2 regions of the Achromobacter sp. 2789STDY5608615 genome follow, and region 1 is predicted to be linked to the other one. Evidence: riboswitches for the same ligand, from Rfam matches in the RefSeq annotation. Region 1 holds a riboswitch; the other holds the start of a gene.
What was found. Region 1 has a riboswitch for manganese ahead of mntP (manganese efflux pump MntP). Riboswitches for the same ligand answer to the same signal wherever they lie in the genome.
Positions count from the first base shown of each region.

Region 2: linked by a shared signal. The riboswitch ahead of AOZ49_RS19865 (sodium:calcium antiporter) and the one ahead of mntP (manganese efflux pump MntP) in region 1 are both predicted to bind manganese.

Region 1 covers NZ_CYTY01000002.1:275,624-279,792, reverse strand. Annotated here, with positions in the region: gene AOZ49_RS02940 (DUF3440 domain-containing protein) at 1-746, opposite strand, end outside; gene mntP (manganese efflux pump MntP) at 954-1,517, opposite strand; yybP-ykoY riboswitch at 1,531-1,701, opposite strand; gene AOZ49_RS02930 (tRNA-binding protein) at 1,745-2,116, opposite strand; gene AOZ49_RS02925 (PQQ-binding-like beta-propeller repeat protein) at 2,172-3,791, opposite strand; gene AOZ49_RS32305 (hypothetical protein) at 3,923-4,168, opposite strand.
Region 2 covers NZ_CYTY01000023.1:57,732-61,900, forward strand. Annotated here, with positions in the region: gene AOZ49_RS19855 (TM2 domain-containing protein) at 1-348, shown strand, start outside; gene AOZ49_RS19860 (aminopeptidase P N-terminal domain-containing protein) at 407-1,750, opposite strand; yybP-ykoY riboswitch at 1,895-2,049, shown strand; gene AOZ49_RS19865 (sodium:calcium antiporter) at 2,129-3,133, shown strand; gene AOZ49_RS19870 (hypothetical protein) at 3,589-3,921, shown strand.

The DNA of each region.
Region 1 (4,169 bases):
GAATACGGCACGCCGGCGCGCAGCATCTGGTCGTAGAGGCGGTTGTAGGCGTGGCCGTTTTCGCCGGTGTAGCGCCACAGGTCTTCGAACTTCCAGTCGTAGATCGGGAAGAAGGTGACGGCGTTGTCGCGCTGCTTGTCGCGGGTGCTCCAGGCCAGCGGCTTGTGCGCGCCGGGCGGCGTCCAGGCGCATTTCTTGGTGCGGCGCTTGACGGCGAGATAGCGGTTGAGCGATTCGTCGGAACGGATTCCGACCAGGAACGCGGTGGTCGCGTCGCGCGCCAGCCATTGGTTGAATTCGGGCACGAATTCCTCGAATTCCATGCGATGGCGGTAGAACGGGAAATAGCCGGGATCGCTGATGACGGACGGATGCCGCGGCAGCGGCCGGATCCAGTCGGCCTCGCGGCCGGGCTCCCAGGCGCACCAGTAGGGTTCGCGCAGGCTCGAGGCGTTGCGCAGGTTGATCGGCAGGCAGATCCACCAGGGGTGGACGTCGGCGCGATCGAACATGGCGGTGACGTGGTCGATGGTGGCCTGGTATTGGCCTTCGAGGTCGATGAAGACCGCGTGCACCGGGCCGCGCCGCATTTCGCGCGCGACCTCGAGCGCCAGGTGCAGGGTGACGGAGCTGTCCTTGCCGCCGGAGAACGCCACGCAGACCCGCTCGAAGTGCTGGAACACCAGCCGGATGCGGGCCTTCGCGGCTTCGTGGACGTCGAGGTCGCGGTAGTGTTTCAAGGCCATGGGGAGAGCATCCTGTTCGCGTCGTTCCCGGCCCGGCGCGCGGGCGGGAGCTGCGGCGCGCCGATGCGCCCGGGCAGGGGCGGATCATGCATATGCGCTGCAACAAGCGTGTCAGGATAGCCCGATCCCACGGCGCGATCGGGGTCATTCCGTCCGCTATTTTCCGAGGGATCGGCGCGTCCGCCACGCGTGTGGCGGGCGCGCGTCTTACGCCTTCAAGTGCTCGTACAGGATGGTGGCGCCGATGCCGATCAGCGCCAGGCCGCCCAGCACCTCGGCGCGCTTGCCGGCGACGTTGCCGACCAGCCGGCCGATCATGACGCCCAGGGTCACCATCAGCATGGTCGCCAGGCCGATGGCCAGCGCGGTGACGGCGATGTTGTTGTCGATGAAGGCCAGGCTGACGCCGACGGCCATGGCGTCGATGCTGGTGGCGAAGCCGGTGGCGGCCAGCAGCCAGAACGAATGACGGCCGACCGGCGCGGCTTCTTCGTGGTCGGCGCCCAGGCCGTTGCGGATCATCATCGCGCCCAGGATACAGAGCATGCCGAAGGCGATCCAATGGTCCCAGTCCTGCACGAAGCGGGCGGCCATGGAGCCGAGCGCCCAGCCGATCACGGGCGTGATGGCTTCGATCACGCCGAAGATCACGCCGGTGCGCAGCGCTTCGGACAGCCGTGGCTTGTGCAGGGCGGCGCCTTTGCCGACCGCCGCGGCGAAGGCGTCGGTGGACATGGCGAAGGCCAGGATGAGGGTGGAAAGGGCGTTCATGCGGGAGAGGCTCCGACCGGGCGAAACACACAGACTTTCCATATCGCCCGGTCAGAAGCTATGGAAAAGTCCGTGGTCTCGCCAAACCGTGTCGGTTGCCGGCGCCATGGCCAGAAGGGCCAAGAGTGTTGACGCGGGCGCTTCCGGACGGGGCCGGAAGAGGCTACTCCCCAGGGAGGCTTGCAGTGTAGCAAAGGGCGCGGGGCGCCGGGGCGAAATTTTCAGGTTCAGGTCAGCCGGGCGCCGTTGGGCACGTCCAGCTCGGGCGTGACCAGCACGGTCTGGTCGGCGGCGTCGGCCAGCCCCAGCACCAGCACTTCGGAGCGCACCGGGCCGACCTGGCGCGGCGGGAAGTTGACGATGCCGAGCACGCGCTTGCCCGGCAGTTGTTCGAGCGTGTAGCGGCCGGTGATCTGCGCCGAGCTTTTCTTGACGCCGACGCCGGCGCCGAAATCAATGGTCAGCTTGTAGGCCGGCTTGCGCGCCTCGGGAAATGGATCGGCGGCGATGATGGTGCCGACGCGGATGTCGACCTTCATGAAGTCGTCGAAGCTGACGGTGGGGGCGGGCGGGGTGGCGGGGTCCTGGGTGTAGTGCATGGGCGTGGGGGATCGGTTCAAGGGGGGGCGGGCGGCGATGCCCGCGATGGCCCCATCATGCCAGATCGATGCCGCCGCGGGTCGGGCGCAGGGCGGCCAGCGCGGCCAGCTCGACCCGCGCGATGCGGCCGTCGATGGCGCCGACGGCCAGTCTGCCGCCGCGCGCGGCGAGGGCGTAGAGCACGGTGGCGATGCCGCCGATGCGGACCCGGGACGCCAGCAGCAGGTCGCCGCTGTCCGCGTCGATCAGCATCAGGGTGCCGTCGAGGAAGGCCGCCAGCACCAGGCCGTCGGCCACGACGATGGCGCTGGCCGAGGCCGGGGTGGCATGGCGCCAGCGTTCCTGGCCGCGCGCCAGCGACTTGCGGTAGATGAAGCCGCGATAGGCGTTGCCGACCGTGGGCGAGTAGTGCTTGCCGGCGATCACCAGGCCGGCGCCGAGCGCGTCATCGACGTAGGCGCCGCGGCATTCCATGGCGTGGCTGGCGGGCGTGCCGTCCGGCTTGAGCAATGGCCACAGGCGTTCGAGGCGACCATCGGCGTGGACCCGGCACAGGTGCTTGCCTTCGTGCGAATCGGGCGGCGTGCCCTGCACCGTGAACAGATCGGGCGCGCCGTTGATGCCGATGTAGTGGTTGAAGCAGTCGTAGTGGCCGAGATCGAGGCGCCGCGCGTCGGTCAGGGTGGCATCGAGCAGGACGTCGCCGGCGCCGCGGCGGCGCGCATCGATGCGGTCGCGGCGGCCGAGCAGGCGGCCGTCGGCGCTGGCGCAGAAGGTGTATTGGCCATCCTCGTCGCGCAGCGTCGTCAGCTCGCCGTCGCGCAGCGCGTACAAGCGCGAGTCGCGGCGGAAGCGGTCGGCGGGATCGGGCGGGGCGATCGCGTGCACGACGAGCGGCGTGGTGCGCAGGATCTCGGCGCCGCGGCCGCCGCCGTCGTGACGCGCGAGCAACGCGCCGTCGGCGCGGTAGCGCTCGAGCAGGCAGCCGTCGTGGACCGCGGCGAGCGTGTCGGCGTCGAGCCACGCCAGGTCCCAGATGGCGCCGCGCAGGCCCAGGTCGGGCAGGTCCAGCCATTGCGCCAGGCGCGAGGCCGGGTCGCCGTCATCGCGTGGCATGGCCGGGTCGAGGACGGCGGCGGCGGGGTCCAGGTCCGGCGTGACGGGCGCGGCGTCGGCCTCGGCCCATACCGGCAGCAGCGTTTCGAAAGCGGGCGGGACGTCGCCGTCCTGCTCGTCCCACGATTCATCCCAGGGGCGCACCCAGGCTTGGATGCGGCCGTCGTCGAGGTAGCGGCAACGCACCACTTCGGGCACGTTGAGGAAGGGGCGGCGGCTGGCGCCGCTTTGCCAATTCCAGGCGATCAGTTCGCCCTCGAACAGATAGCCGCCGTCGTAGCTGCCCGCGCCGATGGCGATGACGGGCTGGTCCGGATGGAAGGCGACGTCGTTGATTGGCAGGCGCGCCGCGTCGCAGGCCGCGAACGGCACGGGATCGCCGCGGCGGTAGAGGCCGACGCGGTAGCGCAGCGCGGCGCCGCCATAGGCGGCGCGCGCAGGCGGATTGATCAGGAGGGGAAAGGCGGAGGCCACGGCGACGATGTCGCCGGCCGGGTGGAAGAACACGCCGGTGATCCGGCCGGCGCCCCGCAGCGCCGGATTCATGAACGCGTTCATGATTGATGCGGCCGGCGTCCCGGGGCGCGCGGCGGATTCAGGCCTCGCGGGCCGCGCACCGGCCGCGCGAAGGCGGCGGGGATCGGCGCGGTGGCGGGCGGGCGCATGGGTGGACGGCCGTCAATGACGCGTCATGATTTGGCGGCGGCGGCCGTGGTGGCGCTTTTCTTGCCGCGCGGCTTGGCCGCGGGCGTTTCGCTCACCGGCGGCGTGTCGAACTCCTGTTTGTTTCGTTCGCCCCGCGGGGTGTTTTCCGGATGGGGTTTGGGAAAGGCCCAGGGTTTCGTTTTCTGATCCATTGCTTGTACTCCTTGCACAGGCGGAACAGTAGCATTTGCCGTGGCCGTGAGTAAGTGAGGGTTGACGTCAATATTCATC
Region 2 (4,169 bases), on a different contig from region 1:
TACCTGGGCCGGCGCCATGCCTGGCTGGTGACGGCGCTGGCGCTGCTCAGCCTGTTCTGCGCGTTCCGCTACTACCCGGTCTGGTACGACAACCCGGCCTTCTTCCTGCTGTTCATCCCGATGATCGACGGCTTCATCGAGAGCGCGGTGTTCTCACTGATGCCGGACGAGAAGTTCGACCGCCTCTACAACCCCGGGCTGCCGCCGTCCCCGAAGACAGGATGGGGGCCGGTGCTGGTGGCCATCATGGCCTGCCTGGTGGGCGCCACCGTGTCGATGTTCGCGATCGCGATGGTGGTGGTCTACGTGTGGGTGGCGATGGGCTGGCTGGACGGCCTGACGCTGTAGGCCGGGGCCGCCATCACGGGCGCGGCCGGCGCCATGCCGGCCCGCGCGCGCCGCCCGCTCATTCGCGCATCAGCGCCTCGATCTCGCCGGCCTGCACCGGCACGCCGCGGGTGATCAGCTCGCAGCCCTCGTCCGTCACCAGCGCGTCGTCCTCGGTGCGGATGCCGATGTTCCAGTAGGCCTCGGGCACGTCGTCGGCCGGACGCACATAGATGCCCGGCTCGATCGTCAGCATCATGCCGCTCTCCAGCTTGCGCCACGGACGTTCCGCGCCGGGCGTGCCGCCCGGCTGGCGATAGTCGCCCACGTCGTGCACGTCCAGGCCCAGCCAGTGGCCGGTGCGGTGCATGTAGAAGCGGCTGTAGTCGCCCGACTCGATCACGCCATCCAGCGACCCCTTCAGCAGTTTCAGGTCCAGCATGCCCTGCGCCAGCACCCGCACCGCGGCCTCGTGGCCGTCGTTCCAGCCGCGTCCGGGCGCGGTCGCCTGGGCCGCGGCCTCCTGCGCCGCCACCGTCAGGTCGTACAGCGCGCGCTGCGGACCGCTGTAGCGGCCGTTGACCGGGAAAGTGCGGGTGATGTCGCTGGCGTAGCTGTCGACTTCGCAGCCCGCGTCGATCAGCACCAGGTCGCCGTCGCGCAGCACCGCCTCGCCGGCCGGGTAGTGCAGCACGCAGGCATTGGCGCCGGCCGCGACGATGCTGTTGTAGGCCACCGCCTGCGCGCCATGGCGACGGAATTCATACAGCAGTTCCGCTTCCAGTTCGTATTCGCGCATGCCGGCGCGCGCCGCCCGCATGGCGCGCGCATGGGCGCCGGCGGAGATCTTGGCCGCGCGCCGCATCGCGGCGATCTCGCTGGCGTCCTTGATCAAGCGCATCTCGGCCAGGATCGGCCGGATGTCCTGTTGCCGCATGGGCGGCTGATGGCCGCCGCGGCTGGCCTCGCGCGCCGCCGCCAGCCAGCGGTGCAGGCGGCCGTCGGTGCGCTTGTCGCCGGCCAGCGGCGCGTACAGGGTCGGCTGGTCCAGCAGCAGCTGGGGCGCCAGTTCATCGAGCGCGTCCAGCGCATGCGCGTCGTCGAAGCCGAAATGCTCGGCCGCGGCTTCCGGGCCGAAGCGGCGGCCCTCCCAGATCTCGTGCTCGATATGGCGCGGGCGGCAGAACAGCAGCGCGCGGTCGGTGGCGCCTGCGATCAGCACCAGCCAGGCGCCGGGCTCGGTGAAGCCGGTCAGGTAGAAGAAGTCGCTGTCGTGCCGGTAGGGATATTCGGCGTCGCGGTTGCGGATGGCCTCGGGCGCGGTGGCCAGGATGGCGATGCCGCCCCCGTCGGCGCGCATCCGCTCCATCAGGCGCTGGCGCCGGGCGGCGAAGGGGGCGATATCGACGGGAGGCAGGCTCATGAGGGGCAGGGGGGCGCGCGGCCCGGCGGGAAGCTGAGATGCCGTTTACTTTACTCGCCGTGCCGCAGATGCGACAGTCCGCGCCCATTTCCCCGCCGCGGGCGCGGATTCATTGGACTGTCATGGACGCGCTGCTACAATCGCCGCACTGTCATTGGGGAGTAGCCATCCTTTGTCCCCAAAGGAGTTAGCGTCAACAGACTTGGTGGTTCGGTACCGCGTAGCGGTCGCCAGAACTCCATGGCGCTAACGGTCTCCATGTCGCGGCCCGCCCGCGCATGGATCAGCCAGGCGAGACCTTTGGCCGCGTTGCGTTCACCCTAGCCGGGCGAGCCGCAGCGTCGCGCCAATTGGTTTCTGCTCGTCCGGCTCGTCTATATGTTGCTCACCCTGTTCCTGTTTTTCCTGTCCGCGGCAGTGATCTATCTCGCCTGCGAATTCTTCGTCAATGGCGTCGAATGGGTCGGACATCGCTTCCAGCTTGGCGCCACCGCGACCGGCACCGTGCTGGCCGCGTTCGGCACCGCCTTGCCGGAGAGCGCCGTGACCTTCATGGCCGTGGTGTTCGGCGAAACCCCCGAGCAGAAGGACATCGGCGTCGGCGCCGCCATGGGCGGCCCGCTGGTGCTGGCGACGCTGGCCTATGCCGTGGTCGGCCTGGCCCTGTGGCGCGCACGCCGCGGCCAACCCGCGCAGGCCAACTGTATCAACGCGGACCAGCGCCGGCTGGCCCGCGACCAGGCCTGGTTCATGGGCATCTTCGTCTTCAAGGTCGGGCTGGGCCTGCTGGCCTTCGCCTGGAAGCCCTGGCTGGGCATCCTGTTCCTGGCCACCTATGGCCTGTACATCAAGCGCGAGCTGAGCAACGATGAGGAATGCATCGACTGCGAAGACCTCGAGCCGCTCAAGCTGCGGCCGCGCGACGACAATCCGTCGATGTTCTGGGCCGCGACCCAGACGCTGCTGGCCCTGGTCGTGATCGCCGGCGCCTCGCACGTCTTCGTCAACCAGATCGAGGTGCTGGGCATCGCCATGGGCGCTTCGCCGCACGTGGCCGCGCTGCTGCTGGCGCCCGTCGCCACCGAACTGCCCGAGATCATGAACGCCCTGATCTGGGTGCGCCAGGGCAAGGAACGCCTGGCGCTGGCCAACATCTCCGGCGCCATGATGATCCAGGCCACCATCCCCAGCGCGCTCGGCATCTTCCTGACGCCCTGGCTGCTCGACGGTCCGCTGCTGGCCGCCGGCCTGTTCACCATGCTGTCGATCGGCCTGCTGTGGCTGCGCTTCCGCCGCGCCGGCATGAGCGTGCCGGCGCTGTCCGCGGTGGGCGGTTTCTATGCCTTGTTCGCGGCCTACCTGGGCTGGCATTTCTACGCCTGACGGACGCGGCTTGGGTTGGAAGGCGCGGGGTGGAACGGCCCCGCGCCTTTTTTGCACAAAAGCGGCCTTTTCTGCCCATAAACCTTGTCCATCAGTGGAAACCCGCGTAAAATTCCGCCCGTTATCCATCCCAGGAGCAGTCTTCGTGAATACCGATTCCGGCGAAAGTAGTCGATCTTGCATCGACGTCGCTGTTTGACAGGACCACGCAGAACTCCGTCTGCCGCAGCCTGTTGAACAGGTTGCGGTTGTATCCCAAGCCCCGGGCTTCTTTCCGGGCGGCAGTGCAGGCCCACGGCTTGCCGGGATTCTCCCCAACGTAAACCGCCAGAACCGCCGCTAGTCGCAGCGCCCGCGTTCGTGCACGCCTTTTTCGTGCCCGCCCGCCATGCGCCGTGTGCCTGCGTGCGCGCGTATGCGCGAAAGCCGCTCCCCATTACGCAATGGAGGCCGCTATGCGTTTCTTCGACTTGTTCCTGCGCCGCGCCGGCGTAGACCGCCCCACCGCCATGGGCCGCCGCCGCGGCACCTCGCGCCTGACGGTCATCTGCCCGCGCGACGAACTGGGCGCCCTGCGCAAGCAGATCTGCCTGGACTTCAGCGCGGCCGGACTCGACGTGTCGCAAGTGCAGATCGACCAGGGCCGCGACCCCAACATGGCGTCGGCCTGCATCACCGTGAACTGCCCGCCCGAGCTGCGCGGCGAACTGATGTCGCAAGCCCGCCGGCTGAGCGCCAACCCCGCTGTGCGCCACGTGCATTTCGGCGCGCAACCGCTGGCGGCCTGACGCCGCCGCCCGCCACCCCAGGAGAGACCATGCCCAGTGCCTTAGACCCCGAGCCTCGATTGCGCCTTGTGCGCGGCGCCGGCCTGCCTGTCTGACCCGTCCTCTCCCTTGCGAGCCGACTGGCCGGATAGTCACCCGGTCCGTACGGAATCCGCAGCCCTGAACCCCCGGCCAGGCCCGCTCGACGCGCGCCGGTTCCGCCGGCCCCGGTTCTTCCGCTAGTTTCCCGTTCCGCCTTCCGCACCCGG